Regions from separate parts of the Pantoea sp. PvP021 genome, predicted to be linked through region 2. Evidence: predicted binding sites of a transcription regulator. Region 2 holds the regulator's gene; the other holds the start of a gene.
The links. Region 2 encodes LexA, which represses DNA repair genes until DNA is damaged. Its sites were predicted from a motif close to TNCTGTATGTACATACAGNA; they were not measured.
Positions count from the first base shown of each region.

Region 1: the regulator LexA is predicted to act here: its motif matches at 5,655-5,674, upstream of sulA (SOS-induced cell division inhibitor SulA).

Region 1 is NZ_JBSRXX010000001.1:1,345,035-1,360,610, forward strand. Features, by position in the region: gene mgsA (methylglyoxal synthase) at 1-94, shown strand, start outside; gene helD (DNA helicase IV) at 96-2,150, opposite strand; gene ACVKSX_RS06275 (YccF domain-containing protein) at 2,274-2,714, shown strand; gene yccS (YccS family putative transporter) at 2,698-4,857, shown strand; gene ACVKSX_RS06285 (TfoX/Sxy family DNA transformation protein) at 4,854-5,483, opposite strand; gene sulA (SOS-induced cell division inhibitor SulA) at 5,694-6,185, shown strand; gene ompA (porin OmpA) at 6,536-7,606, shown strand; gene matP (macrodomain Ter protein MatP) at 7,702-8,169, opposite strand; gene ACVKSX_RS06305 (AAA family ATPase) at 8,223-10,091, shown strand; gene fabA (bifunctional 3-hydroxydecanoyl-ACP dehydratase/trans-2-decenoyl-ACP isomerase) at 10,160-10,678, shown strand; gene rmf (ribosome modulation factor) at 10,747-10,914, opposite strand; gene pqiC (membrane integrity-associated transporter subunit PqiC) at 11,194-11,763, opposite strand; gene pqiB (intermembrane transport protein PqiB) at 11,760-13,403, opposite strand; gene pqiA (membrane integrity-associated transporter subunit PqiA) at 13,390-14,658, opposite strand; gene ACVKSX_RS06335 (ABC transporter ATP-binding protein) at 14,673-15,576, opposite strand, start outside.
Region 2 is NZ_JBSRXX010000007.1:179,580-195,155, forward strand. Features, by position in the region: gene dusA (tRNA dihydrouridine(20/20a) synthase DusA) at 1-430, opposite strand, end outside; gene ACVKSX_RS17955 (conjugal transfer protein TraF) at 538-1,785, opposite strand; gene zur (zinc uptake transcriptional repressor Zur) at 2,235-2,756, shown strand; gene ACVKSX_RS17965 (CsbD family protein) at 2,830-3,042, opposite strand; gene dinF (MATE family efflux transporter DinF) at 3,210-4,532, opposite strand; gene lexA (transcriptional repressor LexA) at 4,633-5,247, opposite strand; gene ACVKSX_RS17980 (diacylglycerol kinase) at 5,353-5,721, opposite strand; gene plsB (glycerol-3-phosphate 1-O-acyltransferase PlsB) at 5,850-8,273, shown strand; gene ubiA (4-hydroxybenzoate octaprenyltransferase) at 8,337-9,221, opposite strand; gene ubiC (chorismate lyase) at 9,232-9,744, opposite strand; gene psiE (phosphate-starvation-inducible protein PsiE) at 9,831-10,241, opposite strand; gene ACVKSX_RS18005 (UTRA domain-containing protein) at 10,313-11,020, opposite strand; gene ACVKSX_RS18010 (ABC transporter substrate-binding protein) at 11,227-12,288, shown strand; gene ACVKSX_RS18015 (alkaline phosphatase family protein) at 12,309-13,121, shown strand; gene ACVKSX_RS18020 (ABC transporter permease) at 13,118-13,963, shown strand; gene ACVKSX_RS18025 (ABC transporter permease) at 13,975-14,760, shown strand; gene ACVKSX_RS18030 (ABC transporter ATP-binding protein) at 14,763-15,576, shown strand, end outside.

The DNA of each region.
Region 1 (15,576 bases), on a different contig from region 2:
GGCTGACTTTATCATTCAGTCGCCACTGTTTGCGCAAAGTGTAGAGATTATGATCCCCGACTATCAGCGCTATCTGGCCGATCGTCTGAAGTAACTCAGGCTTTACGCAGCACCGGCACACCCAGCTCGCGGAAGTGATCGACAAACGGTGACGGCGCTGCCTTATCGAACATCAGAAAAACCTGCTGACGCGCGCGCGTCAGTGCCACATAGGCCAGACGGCGCTCTTCTGCATCAGGGAACGCTTCTGGCTGCGGTAATAAGCCCTGTTCAATAATCGATTCGCGCGCCTCTGCCGGGAAGCCCTCTTTACCCTGCTGTAATCCCAGCAAAATGACGTAATCTGCCTGCTGACCTTTGCTGGCATGAATCGTCATAAATTCCAGATTAAGCTTCGGCCAGCGGGTTCTGGCTTTATCCAGTAAATCCGGCCGCAGATAGTGATAACGCGCCAGCAGCAGAATTCGCTCATCAGGCTTCGCGTAACCGCTGAGTTTGTTCAGCAAGGCTTCCAGCTGATCCTGCGCCAGCAGCGAAATCGACTTTTTATTGCCTTTGGTAATGCTGTTCAGCGGTTTTGCCAGCTGCTGCGGATTTTGTTGTATAAACCGGTTGGCAATGTCGCCGATGCGGTCGTTGAAACGGTAGGTTGTGTCCAGTACGCAGCGGTCTCCCTCACCAAAATAGTGATGGAATGCCGTCGTCAGCGTCATCTCCGCCCCACTAAAGCGGTAGATGGCCTGCCAGTCATCCCCAACAGCAAATAGTGCGGTACGCTTATTCTGCTGGCGCAATGCGCTCAGTAACGCGGCACGCTGAGGCGAGATATCCTGGAATTCATCCACCAGAATGTGTTTCCACGGACTGATAAACCGTCCTTTTTCCAGAATGGCAATCGCCTGGTGAATCAGACCTGAGAAATCGACCGCGCCCTCCTCTTTTAATGCGCTCTTCCACGCTTTCAGCAACGGTGCCATCAGTTTGATGCGCTTACTGAAGAGATCCCGGATCTCTTCGGGTACGTCGGCGATCATCGCTGCCTGCGCACCGCCATGCATGCGCATCAGACCAAGCCAGCGCTCCAGCCGTGACGCCAGCCGGTTTGCCAGCCTGTCGTCCTCCCAGAATGGCCCCTCGGGTAACTCCCACTCCAGTTCATCACGCAGCCACTGACGCCAGCCGTTTGCCTGCGCCTTCTTCTCATGACACTGCTGCCGCCACTGCTGGATCAGCAGCGTGCGACGCGCATCGGCATCACTCTCAAGTTTGCTGATAACCGGCTGCTTATTACTGCCTTCACGAATAATATGCAGCGCCAGAGAATGGAAAGTCCGCGCCTGGATGTCAGCGGCGGAGAGCCGCGACTGGATACGTGCGTTCATCTCTTCAGCCGCCTGGCGGCCAAATGCCAGTAACAGGATTTGATCGGCGCTGGCCAGCTTGCGCTGCATTAACCAGCCTGCACGAGCCACCAGCACCGAGGTTTTACCGCTGCCCGCGCCTGCCAGCACCAGCAGAGAATTCTCGCCATTAACCACCGCCTCACATTGCGACTGATTGAGTGGCGTGCTCTCGACGCTGGCAAAGAAATCCTGATAGCGGGTGAGCATGGCGGCCGTCCAGTCACGGTTTCGCTGCCGCAACGCCGTTTCGCCCTGCTCCAGCCAGCGCTGACAGAATTGCCAGTTGTCCCGGCAGTCAGCAAAATCTTTTAATCGTGAGAGCGGCATCGGCAACGCATCGAACTGTTTGAGGATGTTGGTTTTCAGCGCCTGCAACTCGTGGCGATTCAGCCAGCGATCCTGCGCGCCAAACGCCTCGATTTCGTCGCGTAGCGCCTGCAGCACCTCGCGGCACACTGCGCTCATCTCCAGACTCCAGCTCTGCCAGGCCTGCAGCAGATAGTGGTGAAAGCGCTGCGTTTCCTGCCATTCCGTGCCATGCAGGCGGACCACTTTTTCATCGGCCAGCAAAAACTCCAGCTCGCCCCACACCAGCCCGCGCTTGCAGGCGATATCCAGTAACTGGTTAAAGGGGATCAGATACTCATGCTTATCGCCGCTGACTTCGACGCCTGCCGCCATCAAACGGACACGATTATAAGGATGCTGGGCAAGCCGTTTGCCCATCGAGGTTGCTTTCAGTTCCACGCCGACACCAACGTCAGAGAATAGGATTAGGGGGAGTTTACCTGTCAGACCCTTAGCGCTCCAGCCTTAAAACAGGCTAAACTTGGCGTCACATCTTGCGGAATGCAAAAGGAAAAGAAGATCATGCGCACCGTTTTAAATATTCTTAATTTTGTTCTGGGCGGTTTTTTCACCACCCTGAGCTGGCTGTTTGCCACGTTAATCAGCATCGTGCTGATTTTTACCCTGCCGCTGACCCGCTCCTGCTGGGAAATCACCAAACTCTCGCTGCTGCCATTTGGCAACGAGGCGGTGCATGTTGATGTGCTGCGTCCGGAAAGTAAGAGTCATATTCTGAATACCGGCGGCACCTTTCTGAATATCTTCTGGCTGATTTTCTTTGGCTGGTGGCTCTGCCTTTCGCACATCTCCGTGGGGATTGTGCAGTGCATCAGTATTATCGGTATTCCGGTAGGGATTGCGAACTTTAAGATCGCCGCTATCGCGCTCTGGCCGGTTGGCCGTCGGGTGGTGTCGGTGGAAGAGGCGCGTGCCGCGCGCGAAGCCAATGTCCGCCGCTACTAATATGATGTCTGATGCCGTGCCAGGCTGGCGCAAATATCTGTTTAACAGTACGTGGCGCTATCTGCTGCGGATCCTGTTTGCACTGAGTGGCTGCGCCGCCATTCCCTGGTGGCTGCATCAGATTGAGTGGACGATCCCTCTGACCCTGGGCGTGGTCGCTGCTGCGCTGGCCGATCTCGATGATCGCCTGGCCGGTCGCCTGAAGAATCTGCTGATTACCCTGCTCTGCTTCTGCATCGCCTCGGTTTCAGTCGAGTTACTGTTTCCCTATCCGTTCGCCTTTATTATCGGGCTGGCAATCTCGACCTGGGGCTTTATTCTGCTGGGCGCTCTTGGCCAGCGCTATGCGACTATCGCCTTTGGTGCTCTGCTGATTGCGGTCTATACCATGCTCGGCATCGGACTGTTCAGCCAGTGGTATATGCAGCCGATGCTGCTGCTGGTCGGCGCGTTGTGGTACAACCTGCTGACATTACTGGGCCATCTGATGTTTCCGGTCCGGCCGGTGCAGGAGCAACTGGCCGGAAGTTTTTCACAACTGGCGCGTTACCTTGATGCCAAAGCGAATCTTTTCGATCCCGACGCGGGCGATCAGGATGATGCCGCGTTTATTGATGCGGCGATGGTCAACAGCCAGTTAGTGGCGCAACTTAATCTGACCAAGACCACACTGCAGAGTCGCCTGCGCGGCGATCGCGGGTCGCGCGGCACCCGCCGTAGTCTGCACTACTACTTTGTGGCGCAGGATATTCATGAACGGGCCAGCTCTTCCCATCTGCAATATCATCTGCTGCGCGGCGACTGGCGCTACAACGAAATTCTGTTTCGCTTTCAGCGCCTGCTGAATATGCAGGCTCAGGCCTGTCGCCAGCTGGCACATTGCATTCTGATGCGTCAAAGGTGGGTGCATGACAGCCGTTTTGAGCGTGCATTTGAACGATTACAGAAAGCGATAGAACGTCTGGAGCAGCATGATCCTGACGCTACGCATACCCGTGCTCTTTTCTGGCTGCTGCGCAACCTGCGCGCCATCGACGCACAGCTTGCTTCGATCGAATCAGAACAGACGCTGGCCGGTGAAGATCCTCAGCACAGTGACAATCTGCTGTCACGCGAAGGATTGAGTGGCTGGAGTGATATCCGGCTGCGCTTCAGCCGACACCTCTCGCCCGCATCGGCGCTGTTCCGGCATGCGGTTCGGATGTCTGTGGTGCTCTGTATTGGATATGGTTTTATTCAGGTAACCGGGCTGGAGCGGGGATACTGGATTTTGCTGACCAGCCTGTTTGTCTGCCAGCCCAACTACAATGCAACGCAGCGACGACTGGCCTTGCGCATCGGCGGAACGCTGGCGGGGATTGCGATTGGTCTGCCCGTTTTATGGCTGGTGCCTTCGATTGAAGGTCAGTTAATCCTGATAGTGATCACGGGCGTACTGTTCTTCGCTTTCAGGCAGGTGCAGTATGCACAGGCCACGCTGTTTATCACTCTGCTGGTGCTGCTCTGCTTTAACCTGCTGGGTGAAGGATTTGAAGTTGCCCTGCCGCGGGTAGTGGATACCCTACTGGGCTGTGGGCTGGCCTGGCTGGCTGTCGCGTTTATCTGGCCTGACTGGCGCTTTCGTCAGTTACCTGCCGTGGCAGAACGAACGCTGAAAGCGAATTGCCGCTATCTGGACGCGATCATGGAGCAATATCATCAGGGCAAAGATAACCGTCTCGCCTATCGCATTGCACGGCGTGATGCGCATAACGCGGATGCTGAACTGGCGTCAGTGGTCTCAAACATGAGCAGTGAAAGTCGCACCAGCCAGAAGCTGCGCGATTCGGCTTTTCAGCTGCTTTGCTCCAACCATTCGTTTCTGAGTTACATTTCTGCGCTGGGCGCTCACCGCGATAAAATTACCGCACCCGAACTGCTGACATTGCTGGATGATACGGTTTGCTATGTGGAGGATGTGCTGCAGACGGAAGTTGTCAGCGATGAGCACGTAGAAACGATGCGCCATCAACTGGCTCAGCGAATCAGCCAGCTGGCCGCAGATGCGGATACGCGTGCGCCGCTGGTGCTCCAGCAACTCGGTCTGCTGGTGGCATTAATGCCCGATGTGGCTCGCCTGCGCCGCACGCTAATCACTGATTAGCCTTCGCCGTTTCTGAGATTGGGGTTTGATAAAAGCGTGCGCTGGAACCACGCATTCAGCTCCGCCCGTGTCGCCTGCGGCAGCGCGGCGGCATGGTGGCCCGTGATGGCCCCCTGCAGCGCAAGTAATGTCTGGAACCCAACGTGCTGGTTGATCGCTTTTAGCTTCAGCCAGCACTGTTTAGCCCCCATCTGGTAGAGATGATTGACGCTCATGACGCCCGCCTCGTACAGCATCATCTCCATACGTACGCTGAGATTTGGCAGATCTTTTAACCGCGGTGAGGATTGTCGGTCCTGCAACTCCAGCTGCGCCGTTTCTAAAGAGGCAGCGGAGAGCGCCAGCAGATGGTCAGGGTCGCGCCACAACGCCTCATCGACCCGAAAGTAATTGAGACTCACCAGCTTGCCCCGCTTGCGAAAAATCAGGGGTTGCAGCGGACGATCTGTAAGGTATTCCCGCAGAGGTTCACTGGCACGCAGATAGAGTTCGTCTTTATTAATTAAGGCAAAAACCACACTTTCTACAGCCAGGGCATAGCCTCCGAACTGGGTGCGCGACTCTATTGTTCCTAATGGGGCCAGGCGCGCTCTGGAGCGCTCTACAACCGGATTCACCTTTTTCATTGCACCACCTCCATGTAAGAAATATATCGTAAATTACCTTGGGTATCAGGTAATTAGAAGATAAAAAAAAGCGTCAACGGGTTCAATGAATAAATAGCGTTTCAACTAATCTTGTCGCGATTTTGCGAGGCGTTTTCAGAAATTTGGGTTGATCTTTATCCAGGATGACAGTACTGTATATTCATACAGTCCACTGCTGGTGATTAACTTATGCGAACACAACATCCTAATAATTCACGCTATGCTCATCATTATGCGTCCTCTTCCGTTCCGGCCTCTCAGGGCGGTGGAATTACTGAGTTACGCTACAGCGAACAGCCCGGTATGATGCAGATGTTGCTGTTGCCTTTATTGCAGCAGCTGAGTCAGCAATCGCGCTGGCAGTTGTGGTTAACACCGGCATATAAACTGAATCGCACCTGGCTGCAGGAATCAGGATTACCACTGGATAAAAGTATGCATATCGCCGATTCTGAACGTCTGAATGCGGTTGAAGCGATGGTTAAAGCATTGCGTACAGGAAATTACAGTGTCGTTCTGGCATGGATTCCTTACGATCTTGACGAAGATGAACGACGTCAACTTGAAAATGCGGCGGCAGAGGGTGAAGCGTTAGGATTGATTTTGCGTGCAAGCGGGACATCAGAAGCGCCTCTCAGACCGCAAACTGCGATAAAAATTCAGTCGGATTTGTTTCATTAAGTAAAAATCAGAAGTTTCCCAAGCTATTTTTCTTATCTGTCGCAGCTAAACCACTGATTCTGTTAGTTCGAGCGTTGACAATGGTTTAGCAAGTTTTTAGGGCTTTTTGCCGCGGCAATAAGACCAGCCTAATTGTTAGAAATTGTGTATAAATCGCTGTTTTTTTACATAAGCGCCTCACATCATACTTGTAAGTTTCCAATCTCGTTGTAGACTTTAGCTCGCCAGGGTGCTCAATAACCTCCGTTTTTTGCGGTAGAGTCATAAGCGAGCGTTTTGACCCGGCGAAGGATTTAAACCAAGAGCAACCTTTTTGCTCATTGCCTATTTGGATGATAACGAGGCGCAAAATGAAAAAGACAGCTATCGCAATTGCAGTGGCACTGGCTGGCTTCGCTACCGTAGCGCAGGCCGCTCCGAAAGATGACACCTGGTACACCGGTGCTAAACTGGGCTGGTCTCAGTATCACGACACTGGTTACTACGGTAACGGTTACGAAAACAATGACGGTCCAACTCATGAAAGCCAGCTGGGTGCAGGTGCATTCGTTGGTTACCAGGCAAATCCATACCTGGGCTTCGAGCTGGGCTATGACTGGCTGGGTCGCATGCCTAACAAAGGCAACGTGACTAACGGCGCATTCAAAGCACAGGGCGTTCAGCTGGCTGCTAAACTGAGCTACCCAATCTATGACGATCTGGACGTGTATACTCGTCTGGGCGGCATGGTATGGCGTGCAGACTCAACGCAGACTAACCCAACTACTGGCCGCATCAGCGACCACGACACCGGCGTATCTCCGCTGGCTGCTGTTGGTGTTGAATATGCGCTGACCAAAAACTGGGCTACCCGTCTGGATTACCAGTGGGTTAACAACATCGGTGATGCACAGACCGTTGGTACTCGTCCAGACAACGGCATGCTGAGCGTAGGCGTTTCATACCGCTTCGGTCAGGATGACGTCGCTGCTCCGGCGCCAGCTCCGGCTCCAGCACCAGCTCCAGTTGTTGAAACTAAGCGTTTCACTCTGAAGTCTGACGTTCTGTTCACCTTCAACAAATCTACCCTGAAGCCAGAAGGCCAGCAGGCTCTGGATCAGCTGTACAGCCAGCTGAGCTCAATGGATCCTAAAGATGGTTCCGTTGTCGTACTGGGCTTCACCGATCGCATCGGTTCAGAGCAGTACAACCAGAAACTGTCTGAGAAACGTGCTCAGTCAGTCGTAGATTACCTGGTATCTAAAGGTATTCCTTCTAACAAGATCTCTGCACGTGGCATGGGTGAATCTAACCCAGTTACCGGCAACACCTGTGACAGCGTGAAAGGCCGTAATGCCCTGATCGACTGCCTGGCGCCGGACCGTCGTGTAGAAATCGACGTTAAAGGTATCAAAGACGTTGTAACTCAGCCACAGGCTTAAGTTTACACGTAATAAAAAACCCCGCTAAGGCGGGGTTTTTTTATGCCGGTAATAAAACCGGACTGAGAGATGAAGGCTTTGATTGCCCTGCCCGATTATTCGCTCTCTGAACCGGAGTTACCCAGAATCGCCTGCAAATCCTGCTTCAGGCTCGACATCTGAGTGGCATATTTCTCTTTACGTTCTGCATCTTCTATCAGCTGAACAATCGTTTCAGAGAGCGTGCAGCCGCGCCGCTGTGCCAGACCTGCCAGTCGCTGCCAGACCAGATACTCCAGGTCTATCGATTTTTTTCGCGTATGCTGATGTTCAGCGTTGAAATGGCGTTTTCGTCGGGCACGGATGGTCTGCTTCAGTCGGTTATCCAGATCAGCGTGAATATGTTCTGCGATCCATTCATTCACTGTAACCGGATTATTTTCCATTGCCAGCAGCTTATCCACTGCTGCCTGCGCCGCGCTTAACTCAAGGTGACGCGTGATCAGTTCACCTTCCCGATGTTTTTTCACCAGGTATTTCCACTTCCATCCACATTCAAGATTTTCGAGTTGCTGGTATTTCATCGGAATCTCATCGTGATCACGTAACGAACTAAGAATAACAGCTTTTTTCCCGGATGCAGCAACGAAAAACATGCTGTCACCATCACATCTTCAACAGGAAGTCTGCAGTGCTTAACAAGGGTGAATCCTGTATAATCTCGCTTTTCTTAAAACAGACAAATGCGATTATTTTGACCAGCACTCAACTTACGTGGCAGACCTTACAGCCAGATAGCGCGCAATACCAATCCGTTTTCTCCCGAATTGCTGATGAAGAAACTGATGCTCTGGCAACGGTACAGCCCCGGTTGCTGAATGCACTGGCGCACTTACACCATCAGACGCAGGGGTTCCCGTTACTGCTGGTTCGTAGCCAGGAGAATCGCGATTATCTGACATTCATTGCCCAGGCCGCAGAGCGGGTTATGGCCGACAGTACCACTCTATTCGGCGGTGATTACCATATCATGGCCGACAACGTCACGCTCCAGCCCCCCTCCGATCCTCAACGCCCATTCACCAGTCAGGGTGGTATTCACTTTGCTGAATGGACTGAGATGGAGCAATTGTTTGGCTGCGTGCGCCAGTATAAAGATCGCATCCAGCTGGAACCGGGCCTGATCCATCGTGCTAATGGCGGCACGCTGCTGCTTTCACTGCGTAGCCTGATGACGCAGCCGATTCTCTGGTTGCGCCTGAAGAAGTGTGTTGAGCAGGGCTATGCTGAGTGGACATCTCAGGATGAACGCCGGCCGCTGCCAGTCTCGATTCCTCCCTTGCCGCTCAATCTGAAACTGGTCCTGTGTGGCGATCGGGAAGCGCTGGCAGAATTTCAGGAGCTGGATCCCGAAGCTCACGAAATGGCCATCTATACTGAATTTGAAGAGAATATTCAGATTCTGGATGAAGATGACATGCTTGCCTGGTGTCGCTGGAACATCGAACTGGCGCAACAGGCGGGTCTGCCCCAGCCGGAAGCGGACTTCTGGCCAGAACTGATTAAAGAAGGCGTCCGCTACAGCGGCGATCAGGAAACGCTGCCACTCTGCCCCCGCTGGCTACAACGCCAGATGCGCGAATCGGCCCTGATGGGCGATGAACTGAACGCTGAAGCGCTGCGTGATGCGCTGGAAGCGCGTTTGTGGCGCGAGAATTATCTTAATGAGCGGATGCGTGACGAGATCCTGCTGCGACAGATTCTGATTGAAACCGAAGGCGAAGTGGTTGGTCAGATTAATGGCCTGTCGGTCGTTGAATATCCTGGCCATCCCCGTGCCTGGGGCGATCCATCGCGTATTACCTGCGTGGTACATCCCGGCGATGGTGAATTCATGGATATCGAGCGTAAAGCGGAGCTGGGCGGTAATATTCATGCCAAAGGCATGATGATTATGCAGGCTTACCTGATTGCCGAACTGGAACTCGATCAGCAACTGCCCTTCTCGGCCTCAATGGTCTTTGAGCAATCTTACTCCGAGGTGGATGGTGATAGCGCTTCGCTGGCTGAACTCTGTGCCTTAATCAGCGCGCTGGCTAATCAGCCCATCAATCAGCAAATTGCGGTGACCGGCTCGGTTGATCAGTTCGGCAACGTACAACCGGTGGGCGGACTGAACGAGAAAATCGAAGGCTTCTTTGATATCTGCCATCAGCGAGAACTGACAGGTCAGCAGGGTGTGATTATTCCCGCCAGCAATGTCCGTCATCTCAGCCTCAGCCAGGCGGTTGTCAGTGCGGTTGAACAGGGTCATTTCCATATCTGGGCAATTGACCGTGCCGATGAAGCGCTACCGCTGCTGACCGGTAAAATCTGGAGTACCGAGGATGGCCTGGGCGATTGCCTGCTGAATACCATCCAGGAACGCATTAGCCTGTTCAACCAGCCGGACGGTCCGCAACGTCCCTGGGCGCTGCGCTGGCTTAACTGGTTCAACCACCGTTAATCCGATTTGCTCAGCGTACAACTGTTCGCTAATATTCGTGATTCACTAAAACAAGGCTTATTGAAAACATGGTAGATAAACGCGAATCCTATACCAAAGAAGATCTGATTCTGTCAGGTCGTGGTGAACTGTTTGGCGAAAATGGTCCGCCGCTTCCATCCGGCAACATGCTGATGATGGACCGCGTGGTCAAAATGACCGAAGACGGCGGCAAATATGACAAAGGCTTTGTTGAAGCGGAGCTGGATATCAATCCTGATCTCTGGTTCTTCGGCTGTCACTTTATAGGCGATCCTGTGATGCCGGGTTGTCTGGGCCTTGATGCCATGTGGCAGCTGGTTGGTTTCTATCTGGGCTGGCTGGGCGGCGAAGGTAAAGGTCGTGCGCTGGGCGTGGGTGAAGTGAAATTCACCGGTCAGGTCCTGCCAGATGCGAAGAAAGTGACTTACCGCATTCACTTCAAACGCGTTATTAACCGCAAACTGGTTATGGGCGTGGCAGATGGTGAAGTGCTGGTTGACGGTAATCTGATCTATACCGCCAGCGATCTTAAAGTCGGCCTGTTTAAAGATACCGCCGCTTTCTAAGTGTTTCCCCCGGAAACAAAAACCTCCGCGCATGGCGGAGGTTATATTCCCTTTTCAGTGACATCCGGTTATGCAGCTACCGACCTGTCCTCCATGGCTTGTCGCCAACCTCCCAACCAGTGAGACTTAGCGTCAATCAACTGATACGGACACATCTCTTTTGAGCGTCCAGTAATGCCTGCCTGATAACCACGTGAATGGGCGCGTTCGAGGCGGTCTCGTTTCTGTCTCTTCATACTCCGTGTCCCTCATGTAAGGTCTGTGGAATCTGGTGGAAAGAAAAGTGGTGAATTAATGTTCAACCACCCTTATGTTCTACCTCCTGCGCACCCAAAGATCAATGCCCAATCTTCATGCCAGTGTCATAAATGTGACCTTAATCGGTAAAAATAATGACGTTCTGTGATGCATGCGACAACACTATCTTTCTGATTAAGCTAATAAAAAAGCCCCTGACCCCTGTCGAAAAAGCACGACAATCGGTCAGGGGCTTAGCTTATTTATTCACATCAATCTTAATTTAACGCAACCACACTATTGGCAATCTTCTGTGCTGTCTGTTGCCAGCCCGCCGCCAGCGTTCTGACCATCGCATCGTAGCCATCTTCGGTCTGCGGCAGTACCAGGTTAAACGCCTGTTTGGTCAGCCGGCCCTGATGTTCCAGCGTCCATTCGCCACTGACGACTGCTTTGCCATCATAGCGTCCCTGAAAGCCTGTCACGGTCACATTCAGCGTATCGTGCTGCGCGCCTAAAGGTGAACCGGCTACCAGCCGGCCTGGCAGCGCCTTGCTCAGGTTAGTGATCAATGTCTGCTGCAACTGCTGATCGAGCGGGCTGGCCCAGAGATTATTCGCGGCGATAACGTATTTGACATCGCTGGTCTGATAAACCAGTCCGTTGCCTGCCAGATAGTCCGGCACCGTCACCTGCTGCACCCATAACATCGGTTGCGCTTCATTCAGCTGGCTGCTGCTGACCTGCATGGAAGCCGCCCCGGAGGGCAGCTGATACCAGGTATTGTCAACGCTGCTACTGCACGCACTCAACACCAGCGCGGCACAAAGTATCAATCCTTTATTCACTGTTTCGCCCTCTTCGGCTGGGGATCCTGTCCCGGTTTTGCCTCAAATACCAACGCATTGCTCTTGGTGTTAAGCGTTCTTAACACCGGCTGGAGTTCACGCAGAACCTTATCCAGGCGCTGCATATCCCCCACCAGCTTGCTGTAGGCTGGTGAACCTGGCTGCAGGCCTTTCATGCTGCGGTTCAGCTCGCGCAATGTTTGCTGCAGGTCTTCCGGCAGGGTTTTCATAGCCGGACTGGCGGTGACTTTGTTGATGTTGTCGATGGTGCGCTGCAGATCACGCATCGTTTTCTGGCTCTCTTTCAGCGTGCCTGTCGCTTCATTGACCATACCGTTCAGTGGCAGACTGTTGATCTTATCCAGCGCCGCCATCAGCTTCTGCTGAATCTGGCTCAGGCCACCGCTGACCGTTGGGATAACTTCATAGCCAGAGACTTTCTGCGGACCTTTGTAAGGCGGTGCATTGTCATAGAAGTCGAGATCGACATAGAGCGCACCCGACAACAGACTGCCGGTTTTCAGCGTCGCACGCAGGCCACGTTTTTTACCATCCTGCAGATGCTGTTGCAGATCGAAGTTCTCACCCAGTCGGCTGATAAAGCGATCCGGCTCGATGCGAATCAGCACCGGCACGCGGTAATCATTGTTCAGCGCCTGGTCCAGACCGGCTTTCATCAATGGCGCTTCTGAGACGGTACCCAGGCGAATGCCGCGGAATTCAACCGGCGCACCCGCCTGCAGACCACGGATGGAGTCGGTGAAGAACATCAGGTAATCAATATGGTTGGTGTAGAGCGAATCCTGAATGCTGCGCTGATCGTCAAACAGATGATAATCAGACTTATTCTGCGCAGGCTGACCCAGCTCCCAGCCATCCGGCACGTCAAAACTGACGCCGCCGCTGAACAGCGTGGTCAGCGATCCCATTTCCACCCGCATTCCTGAAGCGGACATATCCACGGCGATGCCGCTATCCTTCCAGAAGCGAACGTTGGTTGTAATCAGGCGATCGTAAGGCGCAGCGACAAACAGCTGATAGGTCATCATGCGTTTTTCGGTATCAAAAGCACTGGTCTCGACCGTACCGACGCGATAGCCACGGAACAGCACCGGATCCCCCGGATTGAGCTGGCCCGCTTTCTTGCTGTCCAGCACGATGCGAATCCCTTTGGCATCCGGTGGCGCTAACGGCGGCGCATCCAGCAGCTTAAACTGCTCGGGTGCCTGGCTTTTAGTGCCCGGCTGTAATTCGATATAGGCACCGGATAACAGAGTACCGAGACCGCTGATCCCTTCGCGACCCACCTGCGGTTTCACCACCCAGAAAACGCTGTCGCTGTGCAGCAGTTTTTCCATGCCTGAATTCAGGCGCGCTTTGATTTCCACATGGTGAAGATCGTCGCTTAACACCGCGCTTTCCACCACACCGACATCCACACTGCGGCTTTTAATCGTGGTTTTACCCGCAACAATGCCTTCGGCGTTTTCGGTGATGAGGGTGACTTCCGGCCCCTGATGGCTGAAGTGATAAAAGAGGATCCATCCGCCGATTAACAGCGTAACGATGGGGACAATCCAGACCGGCGACCAGCGCTTAATCTGTTCCACCTTTGCATGGCCGTGATTAGTTTCCGTCAAGGCGCGACTCCTTCATATTGTTTTCGCGTACACGATCCCAGGTTAATCGCGGGTCAAAGGTCATGGCAGCAATCATGGTGATAATCACCACCATTGCAAACAATACTGCCCCCCACGCGGGATAAACATTCATTAATTGCCCCATGCGCACCAGCGCAGAGAGCACGGCAATAACAAACACGTCGATCATTGACCAGCGGCCAACAAATTCGACCACTTCATAAATTTTGTGCATCCTGTGGCTGTCACGCTGTCCGCGTCCGCTGGCATCCCAGCAAAGCCAGCCAATCGCCAGCATTTTCAGCGTAGGCACCATGATACTGGCGATAAAGATCACCAACGCCACCGGATAGGAGCCATCACCCCACAGCACAATCACCCCCGCCATGATATTGGAGGGATAGGCAGTGCCGAGGGTTTCCGTCACCATAATCGGCAACAGGTTGGCCGGGATATAAAGCAGTATGGAGGTGAACAACAGCGCCAGCGTCCACTGCAGGCTGTGCTTACGCCGTGCCTCGGCCGTGACGCCGCAGCGGGGACACTTATGCTCTGCTTCCGGCAGAATGGCCGTACAGCAGGGACAGGAGCGCAGACCCTGCTCTAAACCACTGATGCCCACTTCGGGCGGATGGGGCAGCGCAGGTCGGGGTGACAGACTGTCCCACAAGCCGCGTCGATCAACGCACTGAAAGGCCCGCAACTGCAGCAGACAGAACAGAACCCACGGCCAGAAGCTGGTCTCCAGGCCGATCTCGCCATAGGCCATCAGCTTGACGAAACTGACCAGCACGCCCGCCATAAAGATTTCTGCCATGCCCCAGTTACGCAGCTGAAACAGAATACGTGCCAGACCAGTTTTGAGTCCAGTCGGCAACGGGACCCGATTGACCAGAAGGATAATGGTGATCATGCAGAAGGCCGGAACCGCCTGCACAAAGAGAAGGAACAGCGTCGCCAGACTGCTGTAATCTTCCGTCACCATCACCTGAGGTATCTGGGCCAGCGTGATCTGGCTGGTCAGCCCTGCCACCTTCATTGAGACAAAAGGAAACAGATTCGCCAGCAGCAGCATAAACAGCGCTGCCAGCGCATAGCCCGTTGGCCGTTTACGCGGTTCGTGCCAGTTGGCCGTCAGGGAGGTGTGGCAGCGCGGGCATGACGCACGGCTGCCAACGGGAATGTCCGGCAGTTTAATCATTAAATCGCATTGTGGACAGAGCATCCACGCGTTACTTTTCACTGCTGAACACATCCGTTAGCCCTGCCCTACGCGCCGTTTTTCAGTGACTCTAGCTCTTCCCAGCGCGCAAAAGCGGTTTCCAGCTCCTGCTCAGTCTGAGCCAGATTATCCAGCACCGGTTGCGTCTGATCGTGTGCCTGGCTGAAGAAGTCGGGATGACTCATCTTCGCCTGCAGTTCTCCGATACGCGCTTCCAGCTGCTCCAGTTTTTGCGGCAGCTGTTCCAGCTCACGCGCCAGATTGTAGCTGAGTTTATTCACGCTACGCTTCGCATCACCCTTCTCGGCTGCAGGCTTAGAGGCGTTGCCCGTCGCTTTCGCCGGTGCTGCCGCCTTGTGCTGCCGGTAGGCGGCGCGCTGCTGCTGAGCATCATGATAACCGCCAACGAAGGTACCAATCTCACCGTTGCCTTCAAAAATCCAGCACTCGGTAACGGTATTATCGACGAACTGACGATCGTGGCTCACCAGTAACACGGTGCCCTGATAACCATCAATCAGCTCTTCCAGCAGTTCCAGCGTTTCGACGTCAAGGTCGTTAGTCGGTTCATCCAGAATCATCAGGTTGCTGGGACGCAGGAACAGGCGTGCCAGCAGCAGACGGTTTCGTTCACCGCCCGAAAGGGCGCGCACCGGCGTCATGGCACGTTTTGGATGGAACAGGAAGTCCTGCAGATAGCCCAGTACGTGGCGCGGTTTGCCGTTGACCAGTACTTCCTGCTTGCCTTCGGCCAGGTTGTCCATCACGGTGCGATCCGGATCCAGTTCAGCGCGATGCTGGTCAAAGTAGGCCACTTCCAGCTTGGTACCGGAATGCACGCGGCCATGGTCAGCTTTCAGCTGCTGCAGCATCAGGCGCAGTAAGGTGGTTTTCCCGCAGCCATTTGGCCCGATCAGCGCAATTTTGTCGCCACGCTGTACCTGGGTTGAG
Region 2 (15,576 bases):
TGTCCAGCTCATCGATACCAATGCGGGTTTTCACAGTGACCGGAATTGAAACCACGTCGCGCATCGCTTTAACGGCATCTGCGACCAGATTCGCCTCGGCCATCAGGCAGGCGCCGAAACGGCCATTCTGCACCCGATCAGAGGGACAGCCGACATTAAGATTCACTTCATCGTAGCCGCGCTGCTCTGCCAGCTTCGCGCACTGCGCCAGTGCCGCCGGATCGCTACCGCCAAGCTGCAACGCGACCGGATGCTCAGCCTCACTGTAAGCCAGGTAATCCCCTTTGCCATGAATGATTGCGCCCGTGGTCACCATTTCGGTGTAGAGCAGCGTGTCACCGGTCAGCTGGCGATGAAAATAGCGACAGTGACGATCGGTCCAGTCGAGCATAGGGGCGATAGAGAAACGTTGCGAAGAGAAATTAGGCATGAAGCGCAGGCAATCCGGTAATTAAGGGGTGATGGAATTCTGTGCAAGGATAACACAAGGGCGGGCGATAGTGCATCGCCCGCCCCCGAACAGTCTGAATAACGCGCTTAGAAGTTAAAGCCCAGCTGCATCATCGCGCCCCAGGTGTTGTTAGCACCTACAGAGCCCGCCAGATCCAGATGTACGGCTTTGTTAAACGGTGACAGACCAAAACCGGCCGTAGCGACATTTTCGTCGTTAGAACGCATGTCCGCACGATAACCTGCACGCAGCTGCAGCCAGTCAAGTACGCGGTATTCCGCGCCCACTGCCGCATACTGGCTGTTATCCTGAGTTTTGAAGCGTTTGGTTTCAGTCAGATCCACATCGCCCGTCACGGTAAACGGACCTTTATCCCAGGCCAGACCGGTGGTGACCAGCGGGCGGATCTGGTAGGTGTCGCGGAAACCATTGACCTCTTTGGTCTGCAGATCGCGTGAAACCAGGTTCTGTCCGGTTACACCCAGCGTCCAGTTTTCAGCAAAGGTGGTCGCCAGACCGGCATCAACGTTAAAGCCGGTGTCGGTGCTGCGATACTGGCTGTTATTGATGTCACTTTTGTCGTAGTTGTAAATACTGGCGGTGTAGTTATAGAGCCAGGTTTTCTGCACTTTCGGTGTAACGCCTACCGATACTGGCTGACCAGCGATGGTGAACTCATGCGCCACCGCAACACCATAATCGGTGACCAGCGCCGCTAAGCCATTCGCGCTGGAGCGCAGGTTATTTTGATCGCCAGGACGAGGAAACGCCCCGTTTTCTATACTGCGCAGGTAGTCAATATCACTCTGTACCACGTTAGCGCGGACGTGCGCTGTACCGTAGGCCTTAGTAATAAAGGCGAAAGGCAGAGTGTCGTTGGGGATGGTAACGGCCACGGCCGCGCCGGCAGAACCGTCTGCTTTGTTACCGCGCAAATCGCTTAGCTTATTTGCCACATCACCTGAGGCCGCGCGCAATTCAGAGTTAGCACGGAAGAAATCTGCTGGTGTGAGGTTACCCAGCACCGTGCGGTAACGGTCCACGGTGTCGGTAATATCATCCACTTTATCTATCAGCTTATCTTTGTCAGTCACCTGAATGCCCGCTGAGGGAAAAATAATGCTGACGCTATCGTCGGGTTTGGCGCGCGTCATTAATGCCGGGTTCGCCAGCACTGCGGAGCCATAAAGAGAAGATGCTACGCCGGTGCCGCCCATGGCGTCATTACGTGCATCATACCAGGTCCCTGCCGCCATGGCGGAAGAAGAAAGGAAAAGCGCGGTCGTTACAGCTGTGTAGATTAGCGCTGAACGTTGAGCGGATTTTTTCACCATTTGCCTGCCATCACCTGAGAAATTGCCATTGAAACATTCAATGACTGAATAGTTTGTTAGCCCTATTGTGAACCCTGGCTAACGCGTTATTGCTGTGAATTCAAAGGAAACAGTGTCTTAATTCAAAGGATTGGACGTTTTCCAATCAAAAAACCGTTGTAATTGTTCAAACTGCATTGGGATATTTCAAATAATGCCAGACTTTTCTTAAGTCTTTCTGAACATTACTTCTTAACTCAGTGAGATGCAAAGCAAAATGCCAACAAATTCCGCTTCAGGTTGATTCGGAATGGATCTGATTTGTCGTCAGATTTGAGATAGAAGACGGCTTAAATTCTGATTCTGCTGCTTTATCAGGCAAATGATGCTGTTTTTCAGACGAAAACCAACCTCAGCGCCGCGAAACTATGTGTGATAAAATAACATCACTTATCCAGCGGAGAATTTTCATGACAAACATGACGTCGCAGCAAATTTTGATTCAGGCCGAAAAGATGTGCCTGCAGCGCGGTGTGCGTCTGACTTCGCAGCGTGCTGAAGTGTTGCGCCTGATGGCCGAGCAGCCTGGCTCGATCAGCGCCTACGATCTGCTGGATCAACTCCGGGTCAGCGAGCCGCAGGCCAAGCCTCCCACGGTTTACCGGGCGCTCGATTTCCTGCTGGAGCAGGGTTTCATTCATCGGGTGGAATCCAACAACAGCTACGTCATGTGTCACCATTTTGAGGCACCAGCACATACATCGGTGATGCTGGTCTGTGACCGCTGTGCCGCCGTTACAGAGAAGCAGGCGCAGGGCGTAGAGAAGATTATTGCTGGTCTGGCAGGTGAAGCGCAGTTTGCATTACGCCACAGCGTGATTGAAGCGCATGGTTTATGTGAAAATTGTGCTGCGGTTGAAGCCTGTACGCACCATGAAAGCTGCGAGCATGACCATCAGGATGAGGGTAAAAAGCGGGGGAAACGCGGGTAATCGGCACATCCTTGTGCGGTTCCGGTGAGGGCCCACCGGAACGCATTCAGCTGATTATCAAGCTATTGTCTGATTACCAGCGGTGATCTTTGTTCTGACCTTCCCAGGCGGTTACTTCGCGCTCGGCTTCATCTTTCGTAGAGCCGTAACGCTCCTGGATTTTGCCGACCAGCTGATCGCGTTTACCTTCGATAACCTGCATATCATCGTCGGTCAGCTTGCCCCATTTCTCTTTCATTTTGCCTTTGAACTGCTTCCAGTTGCCGCTTGCTTCGTCTTTATTCATGGCAGACCTCCAATCCTCGGGTTTTAATGATTATCTTGCTACTTAACAAAATAACGATACAAAGCGCTGGTTAACTGCGCTGCATAGAGTTAATTGTAGTAGCCAATTTATTAACCGTGGAATAATACAGAATAATCCGTATCGGCTTGCGTGCAGCCACTGCTGACTCATGCATCAAACCAGCTGTTCTGACGCCAGTGCTTACGCCAGATGAGCCACAGCGACAGGCCGCGCAGCGCCAGGAAAACCGTGACCGCCAGCCACAGACCATGGTTACCTAACACCGGTACGCTAAGCAGCGTCAGAAAATAGCCTGCTGCGGCAACTACCATGCTGTTACGCATCTCACGCCCGCGCGTCGCTCCGATGAACATGCCATCCAGCAGATAACACCAGACGCCGATCAGCGGCATTATCATCTGCCAGACCAGATAGCGGTCCGCTGTCTGCTGGAGTGACTGAAGAGAGGTCAGCAGGGTAACGATCTGCGGGCCAAAAATGGCATAGATTAGCGAGAAGAATAGCGCCACCACCACCGCCTGCCGACAGGCAGAGTGCCAGACGCGCAGGAGCTTGCTGCCATCTTTTGCACCATGCGCCTCACCCGCAAAAGCTTCAACCGCATAGGCAAAGCCATCCAGCGCGTAAGCCGTAAAAGTGATGAACATCAGTAATACTGCGTTAACCGCCACCACATCCGGACCCAGCCGGGCACCCAGTACGGTCAGCGAGGCGAAGCAGAGCTGCAGCATCAGAGAGCGCAGCATGATGTCCCGGTTCAGTCGCAGCAGCCGGCCGCTGTCACCGCGCCAACTCTGCTTCAACAGGCTAAGCGTAATTCCGCGCAGTTTTAACACCCGCCAGACCATGATGCTGCCGACAACCAGCGTAATGTATTCCGCCAGCGCCGTGGCGGTTGCCGCCCCCGCGACACCCCAGTGCAGCCCCATCACCAGCCAGAGATCGAGCACGATGTTAACCAGGTTGCCCACCACCAGCAGGATCACCGGCGCGCGTGCATACTGCACGCCCAGCAGCCAGCCCAGAATGACCAGGTTTGCCAGCGTGGCAGGCGCACTGAGCCAGCGAATCTGAATAAACAGTGCCGCCTGTTCGAGTACATCGGGATTGCCGCCAACCAGATGGGTCGACAGCTGAATAATCGGATAACGCAAAGCGATGAACAGTACGCCCGCCAGCAGCGCAATGATCAGCGGCTGAGTCAGCGCGCGTGCCAGCGCCATTTTATCGCCAGCGCCAAATGCCTGCGCCGTAAGGCCAGTGGTACTCATTCGAAGGAAAAGCAGCAGCATAAAGAGGAAGCTGGTCACTGTAGTCCCGACCGCAACCCCGCCAAGATAGACAGGGCTGTCGAGATGACCAATTACTGCAGTATCGACCACTCCCAGTAAGGGAACGGTGATATTTGAAAGGATCATCGGCAGCGCAAGCCGCCAGAGATTTTTATCGGTTGCCGTAATAAAGCGCATTCGCCGTTCCGTGCTCAGTGTCGCTGCGCAAAAGAGGCAGCGACAAAATTAGGGCAGACAGAATAGCATCAGAGAAGGCGAATGCACGCTGGCAGAAGAATCAGAGCCACTCGCCGTTGCGCACCACGCCAACAGCCAGACCTTCTATGGTCAGTGACTGCGCACGGGTATCGACGACAATCGGGTCAAAATCGCTGTTTTCCGGCAGCAGATGCACGATAGCACCCTGCTTTTTCCAGCGCTTAACGGTGACTTCATCATCAATGCGGGCAACCACAACCTGGCCGTTACGCACATCCTGGGTTTTATGCACCGCGAGCAGGTCGCCATCCATAATCCCGATATCTTTCATCGACATTCCGCTGACGCGCAGCAGGAAGTCAGCAGACGGCTTAAACAGGCCCGGATCGACCTTGTAGTGGGTTTCGATATGTTCCTGCGCCATGATCGGCTCACCGGCAGCAACCCGGCCAATCAGCGGTAGCCCTTCTGAGGCTTCTTCTTCCATTAACAGTCGAATGCCGCGCGATGCACCGGAAACGATCTCGATGACGCCTTTGCGCGCCAGCGCTTTCAGATGCTCTTCTGCCGCGTTCGGCGAACGGAAGCCCAGCTGCGCGGCGATTTCGGCACGCGTAGGCGGCATGCCCGTTGAAGAAATATGGTCGCGAATCAGGTCATAGACCTGCTGCTGCCTGCTGGTTAATGCTTTCATCCCGCCCCCTGGTTGTTTATACAGTCGCTGTGAGTATATACAGGTATTGGTGAAATGGAAACCGATTGTCAGGGAAAACGCGCCCTCAGACGCGTTATGGAAGGCTTATCGCAAATGTGTCCAGAGCAGCGCGATCCAGACGAAGAGTGCCAGTAAGATGCTGATCAACACCGCCGCCGAGCCCATGTCTTTTGCCCGGCCCGCCAGCGGATGATGCTCCTGACCGATGCGGTCGACCACTGCTTCAATGGCGCTATTGAGGATTTCAACAATGACCACCAGCACCACCGCCCCAATCATGAGGATGCGGGAGACCACATCGACATCCAGCCAGCACGCGATAACAATAGCAGCCAGCGCAGCCAGCGCTTCCTGCCGAAACGCCGCTTCATGTTGCCAGGCGGCACGCAGTCCCTGCCATGAGTAACCTGCAGCTTTTACTATTCTGATAAGTCCGGTGGCATTATTTGCCATGATGTGGGAACCCTTTCATCGGATTGACGTCAATGTCTGGGCTGCGTGCAATTGGCACCACCACAGATCTTCGCTGCGCTTTCTGGTATGCTTGCGGCGCTTTGCTAACAAGAGGCTTCATGTTGTCTATGTCAGGTTGGCGTAAACTCTATTACAAACTGCTTAATTTACCACTGTCGTTTTTGGTAAAAAGTAAGGCCATTCCGGCCGATCCCGTGTCTGAACATGGTCTGGATCCGACCCGACCTATTATGTATGTTTTGCCTTACGATTCGAAGGCCGACTTACTGACTTTACGCGCACAGTGTCTGCGGCATCATCTGCCCGACCCGCTCACTCCGCTGGAGATTGATGGTTCTCTGCTGCCGCGCCATGTCTTTATCCACAATGGCCCTCGCGTCTTCCCCTATTTTGTGCCCAGCGTTGAATCCGTGAAAATTTTTCACGATTACCTGGACCTGCATCGCAATAACCCTAAGCTGGATATTCAGATGCTGCCGGTCACGGTGATGTTTGGCCGCGCACCAGGACGTGAAGTCCAGGGCGAAGCAACGCCACACCTGCGGGTGCTGAACGGGGTGCAGAAGTTTTTTGCGGTGATCTGGCACGGGCGCGACAGTTTTGTCCGCTTCTCGCCGACAGTGTCGCTGCGCCGCATGGCAACTGAACACGGTACGGATCAGTCGATCGCCCAGAAGCTGGCTCGTGTGGCGCGCATTCATTTTGCCCGCCAGCGGCTGGCGGCGATTGGCCCGCGCTTGCCGGCGCGTCAGGATCTGTTTACTCGTCTGCTGCAATCCAAAGCGATTGAAAAAGCAGTAGAAGATGAAGCTCGCAGCAAAAAAATCTCCCATGAGAAAGCGCAGCAGAATGCCGTCGAGATGATGGAGGAGATTGCGGCAAACTTCTCCTATGAAGCCATCCGCGTAACTGACCGCGTGATGGGCTGGCTCTGGAGTCGGCTCTATCAGGGCATCAACGTCAATGGCGGAGAAAAAGTTCGCCAGCTGGCGCAGGATGGCCACGAGATTGTCTATGTGCCGTGCCATCGCAGCCACATGGATTATCTGCTGCTCTCCTATGTGCTCTATCATCAGGGTCTGGTGCCGCCGCACATCGCAGCCGGTATCAATCTCAACTTCTGGCCAGCCGGCCCGATTTTCCGTCGCCTGGGCGCTTTCTTTATTCGTCGTACCTTTAAAGGCAACAAGCTCTACGCCACGGTATTCCGCGAATATCTCGGCGAGCTGTTCACCCGCGGCTATTCGGTTGAGTACTTTGTCGAAGGAGGCCGTTCACGAACCGGTCGCCTGCTGGACCCTAAAACCGGCACCTTAGCCATGACGCTGCAGGCGATGCTGCGCGGCGGAAATCGCCCCATCACGCTGGTGCCGATTTACATCGGCTATGAGCACGTGATGGAAGTGGGCACTTACGCTAAAGAACTGCGCGGCGCGGCGAAAGAGAAAGAGGGCTTCATGCAGATGGTGCGCGGCTTACGCAAGCTGCGCAATCTCGGTCAGGGTTACGTGAACTTTGGCGAACCCCTGCCGCTGGTCAACTATCTCAACAAGCGGGTGCCGGAATGGCGCGATGCCATCGATCCGATTGAGCCGCAGCGTCCCAGTTGGTTAACACCGACCGTCAACGATATTGCTGCCAGCCTGATGGTGCGTATCAATGAAGCGGGCGCGGCTAACGCCATGAACCTCTGTGTCACCGCCCTGCTGGCGTCACGTCAGCGCTCACTAACCCGTGAACAGCTGATTGAACAACTGGAGTGCTACACCCAGTTGCTGCGCAACGTACCTTACTCGCCAAATGCGACCGTACCCGATCTTTCAGCGGAAGCGCTGCTGGATCACGCCATGGGTATGAATAAGTTTGAGAGTGAAAAGGACAGCATTGGCGACATCATCATTCTGCCGCGTGAGCAGGCGGTACTGATGACCTACTATCGCAACAATATTCATCACATGCTGGTGATGCCGTCGCTGATTGCCGCCATTGTTCAGCAACATCAGACGCTGAGCGAAGCAGAACTGCTGCGTCAGGTGAGCCTGATCTACCCAATGCTGAAGAGTGAGCTGTTCCTGCGCTGGCAGACCGATGAACTGCCGCAACTGCTGACCGAACTGAGTCAGGAGCTGGCGCGTCAGGGCCTGATTACGCTCGAAGCCGGCGAATTGCGCTTTTCCTCAGCGCGCTATCGCACACTGCAACTGCTGGCCGCCGGTGTGCGTGAAACACTGCAGCGCTATGCCATTACGTTCTCCATTCTCAGCGCCAAGCCGACGATTAACCGCGGCACGCTGGAGAAAGAGAGCCGGACGCTGGCACAGCGTCTGTCGGTGCTGCACGGTATCAATGCTCCGGAATTCTTCGACAAAGCGGTCTTTACCTCACTGGTCCTGACCCTGCGCGATGAAGGGTATATCAGCGACAGCGGTGATGCCGATGTTGCGCAGACTCTGGCGACCTGGCATATGCTGGCAGACCTGGTCACCAGCGATGTCCGTATGACGATTGAAACCGCTGTGGCGCACGACTGACCCCAACGCGCATAGTAAAAAGGCGACCTCATGAGGTCGCCTTTTTTGTGCCTGAATCCCCTGTCAGAACAGCTGGCTGAACGGCGGAGTATTCATCAGCACACCGAGGAACAGCACCATCCCGACATAGTTATTATTGAGAAAAGCCTGGAAACAGGGTTGCCGCTCGCGTCCGGCGATCAGCTTCTGTTGATAAACAAACAGCGCGGCGGCCAGTAATAGCGTCCAGTAGAAGGCGCTGTTCAGATGCAGCATGAGGCCAACCAGCGCCATCAGTAGCAGCGTCGCCAGTTGCAGCAGACCAATGATCAGCTTGTCGAAACGGCCAAAGAGAATCGCGGTCGACTTCACGCCAATCTTCAGGTCATCATCCCGATCCACCATCGCATACTGAGTGTCATAGGCGACTGTCCAGCAGATGTTGGCGATGAATACCAGCCAGCAGACCAGAGGTAAGGACTCACTAACTGCGGACCATGCCATGGGAATGGCCCAGCCAAAGGCGGCACCCAGCACTACCTGCGGCAGGTGGGTATAGCGCTTCATAAAGGGATAGACCCAGGCCAGCGCCAGCCCTACCACGGAGAGCATAATCGTCATCATGTTCATAGTCAGCACCAGCGCAAAAGCCGCCAGAGCCAGTATCACGAACAGCAGCTTAGCCTCTTTTGCACTCACCGCGCCGCTGGCCAGTGGCCGATGTTTCGTGCGTTCGACATGACCGTCTACTTTGCGATCGGCATAGTCATTGATCACACAACCGGCTGCACGCATCACGATGACCCCGGCAACAAACACCGCCAGCACCGGCAGCGGCGGGATCGCCATGTCAGCCAGCCATAATGCCCAGAGCGTTGGCCACATCAGCAGCAGCGTACCGATAGGCTTATCGATACGCATCAGGCGCGTGTAGGCCCGCCATTTATTTATACTTAAGCTATTTTGCACCACAGGATCCTCAGACCAGATCGCGATAGAGCGGCGATGCCGGTAAAAACAGTTCAGTCAGCAGCAGCGGTTTGCCGGAGAGACGCAGGCGTGAACGTCGTCCCCACAATCCCTCCACCTGCCCCGGCTCAATAAAATCGCGGGTCAGCGTTGAAGAGGAGAAGAGATAGCGACCCAGCGGCCGGGTGCCCAGCTGCTGCAGCATCGCTTCTGGCCCGTTAAGGGTGCTTTCCGGCACCAGCGTACGGCCAGCCAGCCAGGGCTGATCGTCGCCGAACAGCAACACTTCACGCAGCCAGAAGCGTTGATCGTCTGGCAACAAGCCCTTTTCATCACCCAACTCGCTGGCGTCGATAAAGCCTTCACGCAGCGGCTGAACCGTGACCCGCTGACAATGTTGTTCAAAACGGCGCGTCATTGAATCCTCCTCCATCAGCCAGTCGAGCAATGGCGGCGCAAGGGTTGCCTGCGACGGAGAAAGCCAGTTGAGTGCACGTAATAAGCTGAGCGCGTCTTGCGACATAGCACCACTCCCAATAATTTTCAGGACGCTAGTTTAGCGCAGAGACGCGATGCGAACACCTGCCGTCATGACAGACGGCAGGAGGATTACTCGCGTTTCAGGCGGTTGCTGTTTGCCAGCCACAGAGTGATTACCAGAATCAGAATCGCCGCAGAGTAACAGAGCGTATCGAAGGGGTTTTTATGGTCGACGATAATCAGGCGGATAATTGCCGTGATACCGATATAGACAAAATAGCGCAGCGGAAAGTGATATCCCGACTGAAAGTACTTAACAATCAAAGCAATAAATTCGAAGTAGAGGAAATAAATGACAATCCCCTCAATCAACAGATAGGAGGATGACTGCTCGCTGGTGTTAAACAGCACGTTTGCCAGATGGATAGTTTCTTTGCCTAAAAAGACGATCAGGATGATCGCCAGACTCAGCAGACCCAGATTCAGCACCCATTGCAGTACCGTTGCAAGGTGGCGGGCCAAAGGATTTTTGTCACTCATGTTGCGCCTTAAAAAAGGAGTTGTTAGCGCGCGGTATCATGCGCGAGTGTGACGCAAATCACAATAACTCCTCAGGCCTCCACATCAACACAGAGCGCATCATAACGCCAGTATTCACAGTCGCAATCAATCACCTCTTTTTGCTGGTTGCGATTGATGCGGGTGATCAACAAACCAGGGCTGCCCGGTGCCACATTCAGCATGGGTGCGGCGACCTCCGGCAGCGGGCCGGGCAGGATGGTGAAGCGCGCGCCGCCGTAACGAATGCCGTAGCGCTGGTCATAGAGATCGGTCAGTGAGCGGGTCAAATCTTCATCAAGCAGACCTGGAAAAAAACGCGGATTGAGGTAGTGTTCAACATAGAGCACCGCGCGCCCGTCGATGCGCCGCAGGCGGCGGATGCAGTAAACCGACGAACCGGAGGCCAGCCGCAGCGCTGTCGCCACGCTGTCGTGTGCCGCGACCTGTTCGGCGGCGATGACCTCGGTAGCCGCCTGCCGTCCCTGCTCCATTGCCATGGCATGAAAGTGGCTGTGATGCAGCGGGTTATAGATCAGCCGCGGCGGTGCGATAAACCAGCCGCGACGCAGTTCCCGGTAGATCATCCCCTGGGCTTCCAGCTTGCCCAATGCTTCCCGAAGGGTAATCCGGGTCGTGCTGAACGCTTCGCTTAAGGCACGCTCCGCCGGCAGTCGCCCGGCGCTGAACTCTCCGGCCTGAATACGCGTCAGCAGGACGCTGGCGATCGCATCCGCCGTTTTGAGTGCTATCGACTCCACAACAGTAGCCTCATTTTGGTGCGACTCCGCACTCTTACTGTTCAGGTAAACGCGCCTGTGACAGGCGAACGGGTCACATCTTTCATCGCCCATCCCCCGCACAGCGCCGCCCTGTCATAAATCGTTCATATACAGGGGCTACATTGGCTCGGTTCTTGCTGGACTAGACCAGCCAGGCCCATCAACTTACACCCGGAGCAACTGAGATGAAAGCGTTTATCGCCTCTGTAGTAGCCAGTGCTGTAGTGCTCACCCTGCCCGTTGCGCAGGCCGCCGATAACGACCTTGCCGCACTGGAAAAAGCGGCACGCAGTGAAGGCCAGGTCAACAGCGTCGGGATGCCGGATAGCTGGGCTAACTGGAAAGATACCTGGAACGACATCAGCAGCAAATATGGCCTTAAGCACAGCGATACTGATATGTCATCGGCGCAGGAGCTGGCGAAATTCGATGCAGAGAAAGAGAACGCCAGCGCTGACATCGGTGACGTGGGTGCCGCCTTTGGCCCGATCGCTGTCGCTAAAGGTGTGACCCAGCCCTATAAACCCACTCACTGGGATCAGATTCCGGCCTGGGCTAAAGATAAAGATGGCCACTGGGCGCTGGCCTATACCGGCACCATCGCCTTTCTGATCGACAAGCAGCAGGTTAAAGATATCCCCCATAGCTGGGCCGATCTGAAAAAAGGTAAGTATGTGGTTACTATCGGTGACGTCGGCGTGGCAGCTCAGGCGGCTAACGGCGTACTGGCGGCAAACTATGCCTTAGGTGGCGATGAGAAGAACCTGAAACCGGCGCTGGCTTTCTTTGCCGATCTGGCTAAACAGGGTCGTCTTGGCGTTACCGATCCGGTGATTGCCAATATCGAAAAAGGCGAAGTGCAGATGGCGGTGGTGTGGGACTTTAACGCCCTTAACTACCGGGACCAGATCGACAAAAACCGCTACGAAGTGGTGATCCCGTCTGATGGCTCCGTGACCTCCGGCTACACCACCGTCATCAACAAATATGCGAAACACCCTAACGCCGCAAAACTGACGCGCGAATATATCTTCTCAGACCAGGGACAGATCAATCTGGCGAAGGGCTATGCCCGTCCGATTCGTGCCGAGCATCTGACGCTGCCAGCGGACGTTCAGGCTCGCCTGCTGCCGCAATCTGAATATAAAAATGCCCGTCCGGTTAAGGATCAGGCTGCCTGGGATAAATCGTCGAAAATGCTGCCGCGCCTGTGGCAGGAAAACGTCATCATCAACATGCAGCAGTAATTCGCGGCAGGGAGAACGGAATGAAGACCATTCTGGTAGTGCTGGACGGCCTGAGCAATCAGGTCGCACAACATGCAATGGGTTACCTGCATGCCGAATGTTCGCAGGGCAACGGATTTTATTACCGTATGACCTGTGAGTTACCCTCGCTGTCACGCCCGCTTTATGAGTGCATTCTGACCGGTGTTCCGCCGGTCAGAAGCGGCATTATTCATAATGGCGTCAGCCGGTTAAGCCGCGAGCGTAGCATCTTTCACTTTGCGCGATCGGCGGGACTGACGACTGCGGCGGCGGCTTACCACTGGGTGAGTGAGCTTTATAACCGAACGCCGTTCGTTCCGGCGCGCGATCGTCACACTGACGCGCCGGACCTGCCCATTCAGTATGGCCATTTTTATTCTGATGATAGCTATCCCGACTCGCATCTGTTTGAAGATGCAGAGAGCCTGCGGCTGCGTCACGATCCCGATTTTCTGCTAATCCACCCGATGAACATCGACGATGCCGGTCATAAATCGGGCCTCTCCTCACCACAGTACCGCAACCGGGCACGCATCGCCGACGGCCTGCTGTCGCAGTGGATGCCCTTGTGGCTGGCTGAGGGCTATCAGGTGATGGTGACCGCCGATCACGGCATGAATGACGATCGCTCCCACGGCGGTATTCTGCCGGAAGAGACCACGGTGCCGCTGTTTGTCTTTGGCCGGGCTTTCTCGCTGCAGCCTGACCTGGCACCGCAGCAGACCGATCTGTGCGGCACGCTGTGTGAACTGCTTGAGGTGGCGCATGACAAGCCGGTTTGTCGCGGGCTGCTGGCGGAGCCGAAGAGATGAGAGGAAAAGGAGTCGCGCTGCTGCTGCTGTTACCGTTCACCCTGTTCTGGGTCGCCTTTCAGCTGGCACCGCTGTTGTGGATCGCCATTAACAGCTTCTGGAGTGAGATGAACAGCCAGTGGGGCTGGGATAACTATCAGGACATTCTCACCTCGCCCTTCTACCAGCAGGCGTTTCGTTTTTCGCTGGATATCTCACTCTGGTCAAGCGTCTACGGCTTACTGATTGCACTGGTCACCGGCTATTCACTGCATCAGCTCGGCGGCGGGCGACTGCAGCGCTTTCTCATCGCTTTTACCAATATGACCAGCAACTTTGCGGGTGTCCCGCTGGCGTTTGCCTTTGTGATTCTGCTGGGGCTGAACGGCTGCCTGACATTGCTGTTGCGCCATTATGGTCTGGTTGAGAGCTTCAGACTCTTCTCGCGCAACGGCATGGTGCTGGTCTACACCTGGTTCCAGATCCCGCTGGGCGTGCTGCTGCTCTACCCGGCGTTCGACGGGCTGAAAAAAGAGTGGCAGGAGTCCGCTGCGCTGCTGGGTGCCAGCCGCTGGCACTACTGGTGGCATATCGGCCTGCCGATTCTGTTTCCGGCGCTGCTCGGGACCTTTGTGATCCTGCTGGCAAATGCACTGGGCGCTTACGCCACGATTTATGCCCTGACCACGGGTAATTTCAACGTAGTACCGGTGCGTATTGCCGCGCTGGTCTCCGGCGATATCTCGCTGGATCCCAACACCGGTAGTGCGCTGGCGATGCTGCTGGTGGCGATTATGGCGCTGATCACCCTGGTGCAGCAATATCTGGTGCGCCGTAGCTATCTCAATGCGAAACAGCCATGAAAGGAGCCGCCATGTCACGTGCTGAGCACCTCTATCACCGGATAATGGTCGGGTTACTCTTTACCCTGCTGGCACTGCCTTTACTGGCCACACTGCTTTATGCACTGTCGTCCGACTGGAGTAACACCATTCTGCCACAGGGCTATAGCCTGAAGTGGTTCATCCAGCTCTGGAGCGACCCGCGATTTCTGACGGCGCTGAGCCATTCGCTGCTGATTTGCCTGGGTGCGCTGCTGTTCTCGCTGGTGCTGGTGCTGCCTGCCATGTTTGTAATCGCTTACTATTTTCCTCGACTGGATGCGGTGATGAACGTCCTGATCCTGATGCCTTTCGCCGTGCCGCCGGTGGTGTCGTCAGTGGGATTACTGCAACTCTACTCTTCGTCACCGCTGATGCTGACCGGCACGCCGTGGATCTTAATCGGCTGTTATTTCACTATCGCGTTGCCCTTTATCTACCGGGCGCTGGCGAACAATATGCAGGCGATCAACCTCAAAGAGCTGATTGATGCCGCGCAGTTGCTGGGTGCCAGTACCTGGCAGGCGGCGCTGTGGGTCGTGCTGCCCAACCTGCGCAAAGGGATGCTGATTGCCGTGCTGCTCTCTTTCTCCTTCCTGATTGGCGAATTTGTCTTCGCTAACCTGCTGGTCGGCAACCGCTATGAAACCCTGCAGGTTTACCTCTTCAACATGCGTAACGGCAGCGGTCATTTCACCAGCGCGCTGGTGATCTCCTACTTCTTTGTGGTGCTGCTGGTTACCTGGCTGGCCAACGCCCTGAATCCCGAACGAGGCTGAATATGAGTTACCTTGAGGTCAGAGAGCTGAACAAGTCCTATGGACCCACGCCCATTTTTGAGCAGATCGATTTCAGCGCCGCTGAAGGGGAATTTGTCACCCTGCTCGGCCCCAGCGGCTGCGGTAAATCGACGCTGCTGCGTTGTCTGGCGGGATTAACCGGCGTCGACAGCGGTGAAATCAGGCTGGAGGGCAAAGATATCGTGCCGCTGGCCCCGCAGAAGCGCGCCATCGGTATGGTGTTTCAGAGCTATGCGCTGTTTCCCAACATGACGGTAGAGAAGAACGTCGCATTTGGCCTGAAGATGCAGAAACTGCCCGAAGCGCAGATTCGCCAGCGGGTGCTGGAGGTGCTGGAGCTGGTTGAACTCAATGATTATGCACGCCGTTATCCGCACCAGTTGTCAGGCGGGCAGTGTCAGCGCGTGGCACTGGCACGTTCGCTGGTGACGCGTCCGCGTCTGCTGCTGCTGGATGAACCGCTGTCGGCGCTGGATGCGCGTATTCGCCGCCATCTGCGCGATCAAATCCGGCGCATCCAGCGCGAGCTGAATCTCACCACCCTGTTCGTCACCCACGATCAGGAGGAGGCGCTGACGCTATCCGATCGTATCGTGCTGATGAACCGGGGCAAAATCGTGCAGAATGGCGATGCCGAAGCGCTCTATACCCAACCGGTCGATCTCTTCGCCGCCGGATTTATTGGCAACTACAACCTGCTGAGCGCTGAGCAGGCGACGCGACTGACCGGTCAGCCTTTCCACAGCCAGGTGGCCATTCGCCCGGAATCAATGCTGTTCACCGCGCCGGGCCAGG